One region of the Paenibacillus sp. FSL R7-0128 genome, then DNA from elsewhere that is predicted to be linked to it. Evidence: riboswitches for the same ligand, from Rfam matches in the RefSeq annotation. Region 1 holds a riboswitch; the other holds the start of a gene.
What was found. A riboswitch is a leader RNA that binds a small molecule or an ion and turns the genes downstream of it on or off. The one in region 1 is predicted to bind glycine.

Region 1 (7,203 bases):
CAGCAGATACGAATTACCGTTACTCAGGCGAATCGAGGCATCAGCACGAGGGTTGGGCTGATTAAGCCGGCTGCGGATGAGCGCAAGATCTTTACTGGCGAACTGGCCCCAGAGTAATTTACCGTCATTGTCGATCATGCCGACCTGTCCGCTGCCCCCGGTAGACTCCAACTGGGTCAGGGGCTGGGCCAGAGAATCGATGCTGACCAGTACCCCCATGAGAAGCCGGCCGCTCTTGTCCGGCAGCACCTTGAATAACACCGGCTCTCCGCCGAGGGTCACGGTCTCCCACTTCAGGGAGGCCTGGAGATTAGGGGTCTTGAGGTGTGAAGACAGCCCCGAGGCAATCATCTCCTTCTCTTGGTAATACTCTTTCTGGCTGCTCAGGAAGAGTTCATCCCGGTCCTGATGGTAGACGAAGACACTGCGGATAATGGTATAGTAGCTGACATCGCTGTACCACTGGTCCATCAGCTTACGGATGGACAGATAATAATTGACGCTGTCGGGACCGCTGTCGGAATAGAGCTCCAGCAGCATGTTTTCATTGGCCGTACGCAGCAGATAATGGCTGGTCTGCTCCAGCAGCTCATCGAGTGTACCTAAGTGCAGGGTCAACGTGTCCGAAGCGGACTTCGCAACCTTCTCCCGGACAATGTTGGTGGAATAGAGATTGGTGTAGGAGAGAAAGAGGAACAGCGGCGTGACCAGCAGCAGGACAAGGGCACTCACTTTGAATCGCAATGATAGTTTCACAGTCTTCCCCCTTATCCTTAGGTACATTTACACGCTGAGCGGCAGGAAAGGGGAAGGACGGCAGCCGTCCTTCCCCTTAGCTTAAAATATAAGAATTTGTATGTTCCACACGACAACTTATCCTTATATTTCTCGCTGAAACGGGTGCCGTCCTTAAAAGGACGGCATCGTCGTTTTCACTTGTTTGTTTAGGATTGTTTGGCCTTCCAGGCATCGTATTGCTTCTGAACCTCGGCGCGGATCTCTTCAATGCCGTTAGCCTTAAGCTTCTTATTGTACTCCGTAAGCACCTTATCTACACCCAGGCTGCCCGTTTCCAGCAGCGGGCGGAATTCCTTGATAATGTTGCTGACCACGGAGACCTGTGTTTTGACAGCGTCGGTATTGAAGTTGAAGCCGAAGGACTTCACCTTATGGGCGCTCTCGTTATAAGCCTTGAATTTCTCCCACTTGTCGGCGCTTTCGCCTTCCCACAGATAGGTTATGGTCTGGTTACCGAACATCCATTCAATGCCCGGCGCCCAGCCGGTATCGGCACGGGTAGCAATGCCGTCAGGCAGCTTGATGAAGTTCTCTTTGCCTTCCACCTTCACATATTGCCGTCCTTCTACACCGAAGTCAATGAGATTGACCAGCACCGGATCGGTATGCAGAAGGTTCAGCAGCATCATGGTCCGCTCGGGATCAATCGAGGTGCGTCCGATGGCCATCATGGAGTTGCTGACGCTGGCTGTACTGATCTCGGGTTCATTCCCCTTCAGCTTCACCAGCTCAATGCCGGTAGCGATGGAATCTTCCTTGTCGGAATCCGGTTTGTCTGAACCGAATTTCATCCAGGTCTTACCGGCCTTGAAAGCGTCTTCAGTACTGGTTTTGGTCGTTGCGGCATCTTTATTGATGTAGCCTTTGCTGAACCAGTCGCCGTAGAGCTTCATCCGGTAGATTGCGGTGTCGGACTCCATGGAGCTGATCACCATCTTATCAGTCTTGGTATCCAGTACGATTCCGGCGGGAGCGCCGGCCACCAGCTCATAACGGAAGTTCTCCTTCATGCTCTCTCTGGTCTTGTCGAAGTAGCCCAGGGTATCGGAGCCGCTGCCGGAGAGCCAGATCGGCGCAATAGCCGGTTCCTTCTCCTTGATCGTCTGCAGCCATGGCTCCAGATCCTCCAGCGTCTCAATCGAGTTCACATCGAAGCCGTATTTATCTACCAGATCCTTGCGGAACATAATGGTATGGCTCTCACCAATTTCCTTATTGGTAGGAATCGCATAGATTTTGCCGTCTACGGTTCCGCCGTCCAGGAAGCGGGGATCAAGGGTCTCCTTGATGCCTTGTCCATATTTGGCTAACAGATCATCCAGCGGGAGGAACGCGCCCTTGGCTACGTTATTGGCGAAGTCGGCCCAGTTGGGGGCGAAGGTCAGATCAACCTGTTCACCGGACTGGTAAGCCAGTGCCATCTTCTCGGCCCAGGAGGACCAAGGGAGTCCCTGGAAGTCAATCTCGGCGTTGATTTTCTCTTTGAGATACTTATTGATCTCATCTACAACTGCCTTGGTATCATTCTGCGGGAAATTCCCGACCGTGTAAACTTTGAGCTTCCGGAACGTTGAGGTATCAGGACTCGTGCTGCCTTCCGTGCCAGCCGTTGTGGCTGCTGCTGTTGATTCTGCCTTGGACGGGGCGGATGCACCTGAATTGCCCCCGCCGCATCCGGTAATGCCCAGTATCACGGCAGTCAGAGCGGCAAGCACCGTGCCTGAGCTTCTTGTTGTTCTCATTTGTATGAACCTCCTCGAATGATAATTAGATCATATATTCTAACCGGCATTTACGCCAGAGCTAGACCGCTTAACCTTTGATTGCCCCTATAGTAAGGCCCTTGGTGAAGTACTTCTGGAAGAACGGATAGATGAACAGAATCGGACCAATCGACAGCACGACCATAGCCATCCGCAGACTTTCGGTCGGAACGGATTCCTGTACCATCAGGGCGACACCGCTGCCGGCAAGCTGGGTTTTGAAGAATTCCGCCTGGCGGATCATCTGAATCATGACGTATTGCAGGGAGAACTTGTCGGTGTCATTAATGAATAGCATGGAGTTGAACCAGTCATTCCAATACATCAGCGTAGTGAACAGACCGATCGTAGCCAGAACAGGCAGGGAGATCGGAAGCACAAGCTGGAAGAATATCCGCCATTCCGAGGCCCCGTCAAGCTTGCCGGATTCAATCATCTCCTCCGGGATCGTCTGCTGGAAGAAGGTACGGGTGATGAAGATATAGAAGGCATTGGACAGGCCGGGCAGGATCAGCGCAACCAGCGAGTCCTTCAGATCGAGATAGTTCACGTACAGCAGATAGAAGGGGACAAGCCCTCCCGAGAACAGCATGGTGATCAGCAGGTAGAAGTTGAATGTTTTTTTAAAGGGAAAATCCTTCCGGTAAAGCGGGTACGCATATAGCGCAATCAGCAGCACGGCCAGAACAGTCCCGATAATGGTAACGGTCAGGCTGACGCCATACGCCTTAACCAGTGTCTCCGAATGCTTGAACAGATATTGGTACGCGGATGCGTCGATATGATCGGGCCAGAATTTGTAACCCTGCAGCGTCAAGGCCTTCTCGTTGGTTAAGGAGATGGCGACAATGAGTAGGATCGGCAGAATACAGGCCAGGCTGAAGGCGATGAAGAACACATTCAGAATAATCTGGGCGGTAGTGGAGCCTTTGGTATAAGGGTTGCTTCGGGATGCAGTAGTCATTAGAATCCTCCGTTTCTAGAAAAGCGCCGTATCGCGGTTCAGCTTCCGGGCGAGAGCGTTCGCGCCGATGACCAGGAAGAAGCCGACGACCGATTGATAGAAATTCGCCGCTGAGGACATCCCCAGGTCGTTGAGCTGGATCAGGCCCCGGTAGACATAGGTGTCGATGACGTCCGTAGTCGAGCGCAGCGCACCGGAGTCCAGGGTCACATGGTAGAACAGCCCGAAGTCAGAGCGGAAGATGCCGCCCATGTTAAGAATCGTGAGAATGACCATGATCGGCGTGAGCAGCGGCAGGGTAATCTTGGTGATCTGCTGCCATTTGCTGGCGCCGTCCATCACCGCGGCTTCGTACAGCTCTTCGCTGATGCCGGTGATGGCTGCAAGGTAGATGACGCTGCCGATCCCGATGGAGTGCCACATTTTGGTGATCCACAGAATGTAAGGCCATGCGTTAGGATGCATATAGGCATTCACTGAGGAGTAGCCGAACATTGGCAGAATATGCTTGACCAGGAAGCCGTACTCCGGGTGCAGGAAGGCATAGACGATGAAGCTGACCACGACCATGGACAGGAAGTTCGGCATAATCATGACGGTCTGGAAGAACTTCGAAGCCAGCTTGTTACGCACCTCATTGATCGCAATGGCCAGCGAGACCGAGAGGATGAGTCCTGAGATAATGAAGACCACATTGTACCCCACGGTGTTGATGGTCACGCGCAAGGCGTCAGAGGTGGCGAACAGGAACCGGAAGTTGTCGAGCCCGGCCCAAGGACTGCCCATAATGCCGTCAATGTAGTTGATGTTCTTGAAGGCAATGAATAATCCGAACATCGGAATATAGCAGTTGATGAAAAAGATAATCGAGGTGGGCAGCAGCATCAGCAGCAGCACCCGGTATCGCACGATATTGTGCAGCAGACGGCCGAAACGGCCCTGGGGCGGTGTCGCTAACTTGGTGTTCATAGCTTGTGGTGCGGGATTTGCCATAAGTTCTAACCTCACTCTACTTGTTCTGGATGAACTTATTATAGTAGAGCGGATGAACCGAATTCTCTCTTGCAAATGACCCTGTTTATTCAAAAATGACTTTGTGCAAGTAGGATGTTATTCTGCGCTCCTGTCACAAAATAGCAGCAGGGGAACGTTATACCTGTATATTCTTAATCAGCAAAGGAGAGAAACTATGTACACGATCAGCTTAAATACGATGAAGAAAGCAATGATAGCAACAGCAGTAACCGTTGTACTCGGAGGGACAGTTGTCGGCGGGGGATTCACTGTACCCGTAGCGGCGGCAGCCGATGTCAACAAGGCAACTAAGGCTGGCAGCGCCTTTGCGGTCAGTGACAGCACCGTGCTGAAGGCGCTTGTCCAGAAAGGGCTTGCTGCTGCCCCGAATCAGACCGTGACCCAGGAAGGGGTGACCCTGACTCTAACCGATCTGATCTATGACAATAACGAGCTTGTCGCAGGTATCCGGCAGGAGGGAGGGACGGTGGGCAAGAACGGTTCTTTCATGGACCAGACCAGGAATGTGGACGTGTTGATCAATGGGAAAAAGCTGCTGTTTGATACTTCCATCATTCCCAATTTGGAAGATACGGACACGGCGTTGATCTGGCTGACCAAAGGAGCCATGAAGCAGCAAATCCCGGACAAATTCGACCTAACGCTGAAGGCATACGCCAACGGGGTGAAGGAGCCGTTTATTTTCAAAGTTCAAGTGAACAAGCTGGGGACCCTGTTAAGCCTGAAGCCGGGCGTCTCCAAGAAGAACAACAAATTCAATTATACGGTGAATTCCTTCGAGATGACCGCGTTAACGATGTCTCTGCAGGTGACCTTTAAGGGTGAAGTTCCGGCAGCGGCCAAGTCCAAGGTGAACCCGGAAAGAATGTTATATGACCTTGTGGATGAGAAGGGGAATGTGATCTCGCCGTGGGGCAAGCCGTTTGAGAAGGTTAAAACAAGCGGTACCGAGGAACAGAACTATAGTGCATTCCCAGCCGTTCCGAAGTCCATTAGCGTGAAGCCTTTTACGTATTCCAAAGATGCCAGCGGGAAGATGTTCAAAGACAAGCAGGGCCAATGGGCTAAAACTTATTATAAAGACCTGGAAACCAAAATTACGGTTAAATAACGTGCAATGAAGCAGTGCAGGACACCCGGCGATGACCACGAGAGTAACAAATGATATTGACAGAAGTCTGGACTGTGCATAGAATTGAAAAATATTTACATGAAGTCAGCTTCAAATAATTGAATATTCGCAAGCTATGAAGGCTATGGATCACACTATAGCTGGAGCAGCTTCTGGAGAGACTGCGGGAGACCGCAGCGCCGAAGGGTTCACAATCTCAGGCAAAAGGACAGAAGAGTACCGAATTTGTGTTTTGCCGTGCGGATTAGCCGCTGCTGCAGACGCTTATTTGGAACCTCTTATGAACCGGGAGATTGGATGATATCCAGTCTCCTTTTTGCGTTACCCGGCAGGACAGCGTCATATACACTAAGGGGGAAACAGGTATGGCACAGACAGAGTTAAAAAGAGAGCTTGCAAACCGGCATGTCCAGCTTATTGCCATCGGAGGTACGATTGGCACAGGTTTATTCCTGGGATCGGGTAAAGCCATTCAGCAGGCCGGGCCCTCCATCATGCTCACGTATCTGATCGTGGGGATTGCCGTGTTTTTTGTAATGCGGGCGCTGGGGGAGCTGCTGCTCTCGAAGGCGGGGTATCAGTCTTTTACAGACATTGCTGAGGATTACCTGGGGCCGCGGGCGGCGTTCATTACGGGCTGGACCTACTGGTTCTGCTGGATTATGACGGCGATGGCCGATGTGATTGCGGTGGGCGTCTATGTGCAGTACTGGTTCGATATTCCGCAGTGGGTGCCGGCCGTGATCTGCCTGATCATTCTGCTCGGACTCAATCTGCTCACGGTCAAAAGCTTCGGCGAACTCGAATTCTGGTTTGCTCTGATCAAGGTGGTTACGATTCTGGCTCTGATTGGCCTGGGGATTGTCCTGCTGGTAACCCAGTTCAAGACAGATGCAGGCTCAGTGTCGGTCCGCAATCTCTGGGAGCACGGGGGCGTGTTCCCGAACGGGGTGAAGGGCTTCCTGTTCTCCTTCCAGATGGTGGTATTCGCCTATGTCGGCGTGGAGCTGGTGGGGGTATCGGCAGCGGAGACGGCTAATCCTGAGAAAAACATCCCGTCCGCGATCAACAAAATTCCGCTGCGGATTCTCTTCTTCTATGTCGGCGCGCTCTTCGTGCTGCTGTGCATTAATCCCTGGACCCAGCTTAGCGCGGCTGAAAGTCCGTTCGTGCGCACCTTCAGTCTGGTCGGGATTCCGATTGCTGCGGGGATTATCAATTTCGTGGTCTTAACCTCGGCAGCCTCCGCCTGCAACAGCGGGATGTTCTCGACCAGCCGGATTCTCTACAATCTGAGCAGACGGAATCAGGCCTCGCCTCAGCTTGGCAAGCTGAACCGGAATCATGTGCCTGCGAATTCCTTATTCCTCTCCACGCTGGTGATTTCTGCCGGGGCACTGCTCAGCAAGCTTATTCCGGGTCAGGCCTTCGGTATCGTGACTACGATCAGCGCCATTTGCTTCATCTGGGTCTGGGGCGTTGTGCTGGTCTGCCATATCAAGTATAAAAGG
Region 2 (7,203 bases), 500 kb from region 1:
GTTCTTCCTATAGAGGGCATCCGGAATCTGGTAGATATCCTTCAGCAGCGAGAAGGACTCGGCAATCGGAATATCCCACCATAGCTGGGTGCGCTGCCCGAAGACTGCGCCGATCTGGGCGGCGTTTTCCATTCTTTTGCGGTACGGATTGATCCCGTTCACCGAGATACTCCCGGAGGAAGGCATCAGAATGCCGGTCAGCATCTTGATGGTGGTCGATTTACCGGCACCATTCGGTCCCACGTAGGCCACCGTCTCCCCCGCTTCAATCCTCAGATCCACTGGCTTGACGGCCACCTTCTCGATATGCCGGGGCAGGAACAGATGCTTCACCGCTCCCTTAAGGCCCGGCTCCTTCACCGCCTGCATAAAGGACTTACTCAGCCCTTTGGCTTCAATCATACTCAAGCTTAACCCTCCTGTTCATTACGTTGAAAGCGTTACCGCAGATGGCTGCGGAGAAAAATACTGAATCCTCAGCGCTCTGAATGACGTAAGAGTAAATATATCACTGAGCCGATGTCGAAAACTATCAGATTAGGTCGATTTTGCAAAAAAAAGCGGCAGCCCCGTATAGCCTACACCAGTCGGGATTTGCCGCTACGCTTAAGGATAGTCTGGACGGCGAACCCTACCAGCAGGGGAAGCGCCAGCTGAACTTCAAGTCTCCAGTCTACAGCATACAGGTCTACGAGGTTAATCTGCTTCAACAATACATAGGTCACGTTGTATAAGAGGAATGAACAGCTGAAGGTAAGCAGAGGGATCAGATATAATGTTCTTTTGTTCTGCAGCAGCCGATATCCCGCAAGGGTTAAGAGTGAATAGCTGGCCATGATGAGCAGGGCATAATTACTTCCGAAGCGCAGGAATGACACCATGGCGGTAGCCAGATTAAGGGCAGCCGATAGATAGCCGATGCGAAGCATGTCGAACCTCCTGGAATGATGTAGAAATATAAGAGTGAACAGATTTCTACATTTTACAGCGCTAACGCGGGGATTTACAGATCCAATACTGAATGTTCATTATTCCGTAATTGTATGTTATAATGCTTTCTTTTAAAATTGATTATATAGTAATTGGTAAAAATGGAGGGATCGTTTGTGAGAGTCTTTAATCAATCAAGAGCATGGAGTATGCCTGGGGATTTAGAAGCAAGCGAACTTGAAGCCTTCCGGCCGCTGGATGCACCCCAAGTTGATGTCCAGAGCGGAATGTCCGTAGCGGGTACTTCCGAAGAATCCAGGGAGCATATCTACCATAGAGCTATGATTTCTTCGATCCGCAGTGAAATGAACAAATTAAGCCAGCTGCTCTCGATTCCATATGTGGTGTTCCTGACGGACAAGGCGGGGACTATTCTGGAGCTGGTCTATTCTTCTTCGGAGACGCAGGCCGAGATGGAGCAGGCGGAGCTGCGTCCGGGGGTCAGCTTAAGCAGGCAGCAGGCGGGGATGAATGCCGTATCGCTGGCGATGGAGATGAACTGCATCGGGGTGGTGCGGGGAACGGAGCATACGGATCAGACCTTCCGCGACTGGAACTGTGTATGCGCTCCGCTGCAGGATGATGATAGCGTTTACGGGTATGTTGATATTTCTTTTAATAGAGGAGAGCCGATTGAATTCGCCATTCCATTCGTGCAGCAGATTGCTGAGAATATTATGGAGAAGTGGATGGAAAAGAACCCGGAGATGCAGCAGTACCGGCTTGAATCCACATTACTGGAGTATAAGCTGACCGCGCGGGAGCAGGAGGTAGCAAGGCTATGGCTGATGGAGAAGAGTGCGCTGCATATCGGAAGCGACCTGGGGATCAGTGAAGGCACCGTGCGCAATATGCTGAAGAGTATCTATAGTAAAATGCGGGTGAATGACCGCTTCCAGTTCGTGAAGCGCCTTACGCCGTAGCCGGAGGAATCTGCATCAGATACATACATCAAATAGCCGGTCAGCGATACTAATGTATCCCTGACCCGGCTATTTGAAAATATAGAATTTATATGTTTTACGCTATCCATTATCCTTCTATTTCTTACTGAAAGGCAGAAGGTTAACCGCAGGAGCAATTCAGTACCGGCTTACGCGCGGCCTGCGTCTCATCCAGGCGGCTGATTTCAGTCGTATGCGGTGCGTTAATGACAATCTCCGGGGTTTCCTCCGCTTCCTTAACGATTCGGATCATCGTCTCAATGAAACCGTCGAGCGTCTCCTTGCTCTCGGTCTCGGTCGGCTCAATCATCATACATTCCTCTACCGTCAGCGGGAAGTAGACGGTTGGCGGATGATAGCCGAAGTCGAGCAGCCGTTTGGCTACATCGAGGGTACGTACACCGTATTGCTTAAGGTTCTTACCGGACATGACGAATTCATGCTTGCAGACGCCCGGGAAGGGAATCTCGAAGTAAGGAGCCAGCCGGTGCATCATATAGTTGGCGTTCAGCACGGCGTTCTCGGACACCTCGCGGAGGCCGTCGGGACCGTAGGTACGGATATACGCATAAGCACGGACGAGAATCCCGAAGTTTCCGTAAAAGGCTTTGACGCGGCCGATCGATTCCGGCCCGCCACAGTCCAGCGAGAAGCTGCCGTCTTCGCTGCGGACCACAGTAGGCTGCGGCAGGAACGGGATCAGCTTCGCCTTCACGCCGACCGGTCCGGCTCCCGGTCCGCCGCCGCCATGCGGTGTGCTCATCGTTTTGTGCAGGTTGAGATGCACGACATCGAAGCCCATATCGCCCGGGCGGGTAATGCCCATAATCGCGTTGGAGTTCGCTCCATCATAATAGAGCAGGCCGCCCGCTTCATGGACAATTGCGGCGATCTCGACGATCTGCGTCTCGAAGAGTCCAAGAGTACTCGGGTTCGTGAGCATCAGCGCGGCGGTGTCGCTGCCGACAGCTGCCTTCAGCGCTTCGAGATCGACCATTCCCTTGTCGTTGGAGGGGATGGTCACGGTGTCGAGTCCCGCTGCGGCGGCACTTGCTGGATTGGTGCCGTGCGAGGAATCGGGCACGATGACCTTGGAGCGGACCTCTCCGCGGCTCTCATGGTAGGCGCGGATCATCATCAGGCCGGTCCACTCGCCATGGGCTCCGGCAGCAGGCTGCAGGGATACGGCATCCATGCCGGTCAGGGCGGCGAGATCCTTTTGCAGCGTGTACATCAGTTCAAGCGCACCCTGGATGCTCTCCTCCGGCTGGTACGGATGGATCCTGGAGAGTCCCGGGAAGCGGGCGACATCCTCGTTGATCTTCGGGTTGTATTTCATAGTGCAGGAGCCGAGCGGATAGAAGCCGTTATCGACTCCGAAGTTGCGGCGGGACAGGGCGGTATAGTGGCGGATGACATCCACCTCGGATACCTCCGGCAGTACGACCGGCTCACTGCGCAGCAGCCCTTCGGGAAGGAGGGAGTCAATGCCTTCGTCCTGCGGCACATCACATTGAGGCAGGGAGTAGGCCGAGCGGCCGGGACGGCTTAATTCAAAAATCAGACTTTGTTCCGGTTTCATACACAGCCCTCCAGTGCGCTTGCGAATTCGTCAATTTCGGTCTTGCTTCGTTTCTCCGTTACGGCAACCAGCATATGTCCGGACAGCTCGGGATAATCCCGGCCTAAGTCATAACCGCCCAGATAGCCTTCCTTCAGCAGCTTGGAGTTCACTGCACTCACACTGCTGCCCTCCGGGAGCTTCAAGACAAATTCATTGAAGAACGGGGCCGTGAAGACGCGCTCAGCGCCGGTGATTTCAGCCAGCCGCCCAGCGGCATAGTGACTCTTGCGGATGTTCAGCTCACCCACCTCGCGCATGCCCTCCTTGCCCATCACGGACAGGTAGACGGAAGCGCACAGCGCCAAGAGCGCCTGGTTGGAGCAGATATTTGAGGTCGCCTTCTCCCGGCGGATATGCTGTTCGCGGGCTTGGAGCGTCAGCACGAAGCCGCGCTTGCCATTCCGGTCAACGGTCTGGCCGACGATCCGGCCCGGCATCCGGCGCATGAGCGGTTCGGCCACTGCGAAGAATCCGCAGGTGGGTCCACCCAGTGATGCGGCGATACCCAGCGGCTGCGCGTCGCCGACTACGATGTCTGCGCCAAGCCGTCCGGGGGACTCCAATACGCCAAGTGCAATGGGGTTCGCGCTGACCACGAGCAGTCCCTTGACCGCATGGATCAGCGGCTCGATCTGGCGCAGATCTTCAATACCGCCGAAGAAGTTGGGCGACTGAACCAGAACGGCAGCCGTATCGCTGTCGATGGCTTCAGCCAGCTTGGCGAGATCAGTTACCCCGTCAGCATAATCAATCTCTACAATTTGCAGGCCCCAGGCGTTGGCGGAGGTACGCAGCACCTGACGCGCTTCCGGGTGAACCGTACGGGAGACAATCAGCTTCTTGCGTTTGGTGGCACCTGCGGCCAGCACAGCCGCTTCGGACAGGGCCGTTGCACCGTCATACATACTGGCATTGGCGACCTTCATCCCGGTCAGTTCACAGATATAGGACTGGAATTCGAAGATCGCCTGTAGCTCACCCTGACTGATCTCCGGCTGATAAGGGGTATAGGCGGTATAGAATTCCGAACGGGAAATCACATGGTTGATGACGACCGGAACGTGGTGATCGTATAATCCGGCACCGAGGAAGCTGGCGTGGGTGTCGAAATCGGCATTCTTGTCGGCGAGCCCCTTCATATGGCGAAGCAGTGCGTACTCATCCAGGGCGCCGGACATCGGCAGGGTTCCCTGGTAACGGACAGACTGCGGAATATCGGCGAACAGCTCATCGATGGACTGTATGCCTACGGTCTCCATCATTTCTGCGCGGTCTTGCCCGGTCATAGGCAGATAGCGGTGCTTCATTGCGGCTTCACTCCTTGGCTTCTTTTGTAGAATGGGGCTTTGATGACGGCAGCCTTGAGCTGCTTGCCGCGGATCTCTACGTACACCTCTGTACCGATCTCCGTATAGGCAGTATCCAGCAGGGCGAGTCCGAGATTCCGCTTCAGGGTCGGGGACTGGGTGCCTGTCGTTACTTCACCGATCTTCACTCCATCCGCGTATACGGGATAGTGGGAGCGGGGAATGCCACGGTCGATCATCTCCAGGCCCACAAGACGACGGGGCAGACCGGCTTCCTTCTGCTTCAGCAGGGCGTCACGGCCGATGAAGTCGCCTGCATCCAACTTCACGAAGAACTGGACACCGGCTTCGAGTGGAGTGATATCCGCCGACAGCTCCTGGCCGTACAGCGGCAGTTTGGCCTCGAAGCGCAGCGTGTCGCGTGCGCCGAGTCCGGCAGGAGTCAGGCCATGCGGAGCGCCTGCTTCCAGCAGGCCCTTCCAGAGGGTAGCCGCCGTATCAGCAGGAGCGTACAGCTCGAAGCCATCCTCACCGGTATATCCGGAGCGGGAGAGCAGGACGCTGACGCCGCAGACCTCGGCGTGTTCGATGAAGTGAAAAGGCTTGAGTTCCGTTAGAGGAGCGTCCGTCACTTTGGCAAGGATGGTCTCAGCCAGCGGTCCCTGCAAGGCAAGCAGCAGGGTCTCATCCGAGACATTGTTCAGAGTGACCCCGCTGAACTCAGCGGTGAGATGCTCCTGCAGCCACTGGAAGTCCTTGTCGATATTCGACGCATTGACGACAAGCATGTAACGCTCCTCGCCCAGACGGTATACGAGCAGATCGTCCACCACTCCGCCGCTTGGATAGAGCATCAGCGTATACTGCGCCGCGCCGTCTTCCAAGCGGCTGACATCATTCGTGGTCATTCTCTGGAGGAAGGCTTCTGCGCCCTCTCCGGTAACCATGAATTCTCCCATGTGGGAGACATCGAACAGTCCGGCCTGATTGCGGACGGCTTCATGCTCCTTCACGATCCCTGTGAACTGAACCGGCAGCTCCCAGCCGCCAAAATCAATACATCTGGACTCCGCATACGCGGCATAGAGATCATAAAAAGGCGTTCTTCTCAAAGACTCCATCTCGTCACTCCCTTGGCTTTGATTACATACGAAAAAGGACAGGCGAAAGCCATTATGCACGTATGCATAAATGGACTTTCGCTCTGTCCTTGGTACCTGAGAGTTACCCTGCATTGCAGCGCAGGTTTCCCCGTTGGTGATCCGTGAAGCCTGCGGCGCAGGCATCCGGATGCTCTCCAGAGATGCGTCCGGCAAAGGTCCTTTTGCCTGAGAGATTCACCCATCCCGGGCTTACTCCTTCGGCGCTGTCTTCCTGTGAGACAGTCTCTCCCTATGCCATCATTCGCAAACCATATGTTTTTCTACTGACTCCATTAAACCGGGTAACCCTCCGCCCTGTCAATCAAAAAACGTCAAAAAGTTGACAAATTTAATTTTACTGTCAGTTATATTGACATTAGGCAAGCCGATAACTTAGGCTATAACTAAATTTAGAACTCCAATTACGGAAAAGAGGCGGCTTGGACATGAGTGAAGTGCTTGACAACCTGCTATACAGCGAAGAGCATGAGTGGGCGCAGCAGGGCGAGGGACGCGTAGTACGTGTAGGGATTACGGATCATGCGCAGCATCTGCTCGGCGATATCGTGTTTGTAGAATTCCCGGAAGTCGGCGCGGCAATCTCCGCTGGTGACAGCGTGGGCAGTATTGAGTCCGTGAAGACGGTATCGGAGCTATATTCACCCGTATCCGGTAAGGTGACCAAGATCAACGATGCGCTGGAGGCCAGCCCGGAGCTGATCAACGATCAGCCCTACGGAGACGGTTGGATTTTTGAGCTGGAGCTTGATGCTGAGTTCGCAGAGGCAGTAACCGGCCTGCTGGATGCGGCTGCGTACAAGGAACTGGTTGGGGAATAAAAGTTAGCTTATTTGCGGAAGCGGATGTTAATACGGCAGACCTCTCTTTATTACATTAGATGTTACTAATGTGAGAGGTCTGTCTTTTTGCGTCTGTATATTATTCCGTCTCCTGCAGCTGGCGCAGAACAATGAGTTCGACCCGGCGGTTCTTCTGTCTGCCTTCGGTGGTCGCATTATCATATGCAGGCCGGGTATCGGCATAACCCGCGTACTGGAAGGTATCGGGGCTCAGCCCCTCTTTGTCCAGAAAAAAGCGCAGGACCGACAGCGCCCGGGCGCCCGATAGCTCCCAGTTGTCTTTGTACACTGAGCCTGGCGTCACGGGAACATTGTCGGTGTGGCCTTCGATGCTGA

Region 2: linked by a shared signal. The riboswitch ahead of gcvT (glycine cleavage system aminomethyltransferase GcvT) and the one ahead of NST26_RS32095 (amino acid permease) in region 1 are both predicted to bind glycine.

Annotation. Positions count from the first base shown of each region.
Region 1 covers NZ_JBBOCD010000001.1:7,492,612-7,499,814, reverse strand. The annotation lists gene NST26_RS32120 (sensor histidine kinase) at 1-756, opposite strand, end outside; gene NST26_RS32115 (ABC transporter substrate-binding protein) at 945-2,540, opposite strand; gene NST26_RS32110 (carbohydrate ABC transporter permease) at 2,611-3,525, opposite strand; gene NST26_RS32105 (ABC transporter permease) at 3,541-4,518, opposite strand; gene NST26_RS32100 (DUF5643 domain-containing protein) at 4,715-5,671, shown strand; glycine riboswitch at 5,835-5,914, shown strand; gene NST26_RS32095 (amino acid permease) at 6,058-7,203, shown strand, end outside.
Region 2 covers NZ_JBBOCD010000001.1:6,988,783-6,995,985, reverse strand. The annotation lists gene NST26_RS29840 (ABC transporter ATP-binding protein) at 1-408, opposite strand, end outside; gene NST26_RS29835 (hypothetical protein) at 579-929, opposite strand; gene NST26_RS29830 (helix-turn-helix domain-containing protein) at 1,140-1,913, shown strand; gene gcvPB (aminomethyl-transferring glycine dehydrogenase subunit GcvPB) at 2,056-3,516, opposite strand; gene gcvPA (aminomethyl-transferring glycine dehydrogenase subunit GcvPA) at 3,513-4,865, opposite strand; gene gcvT (glycine cleavage system aminomethyltransferase GcvT) at 4,862-5,986, opposite strand; glycine riboswitch at 6,068-6,168, opposite strand; glycine riboswitch at 6,172-6,269, opposite strand; gene gcvH (glycine cleavage system protein GcvH) at 6,454-6,846, shown strand; gene NST26_RS29805 (flagellar motor protein MotB) at 6,947-7,203, opposite strand, start outside.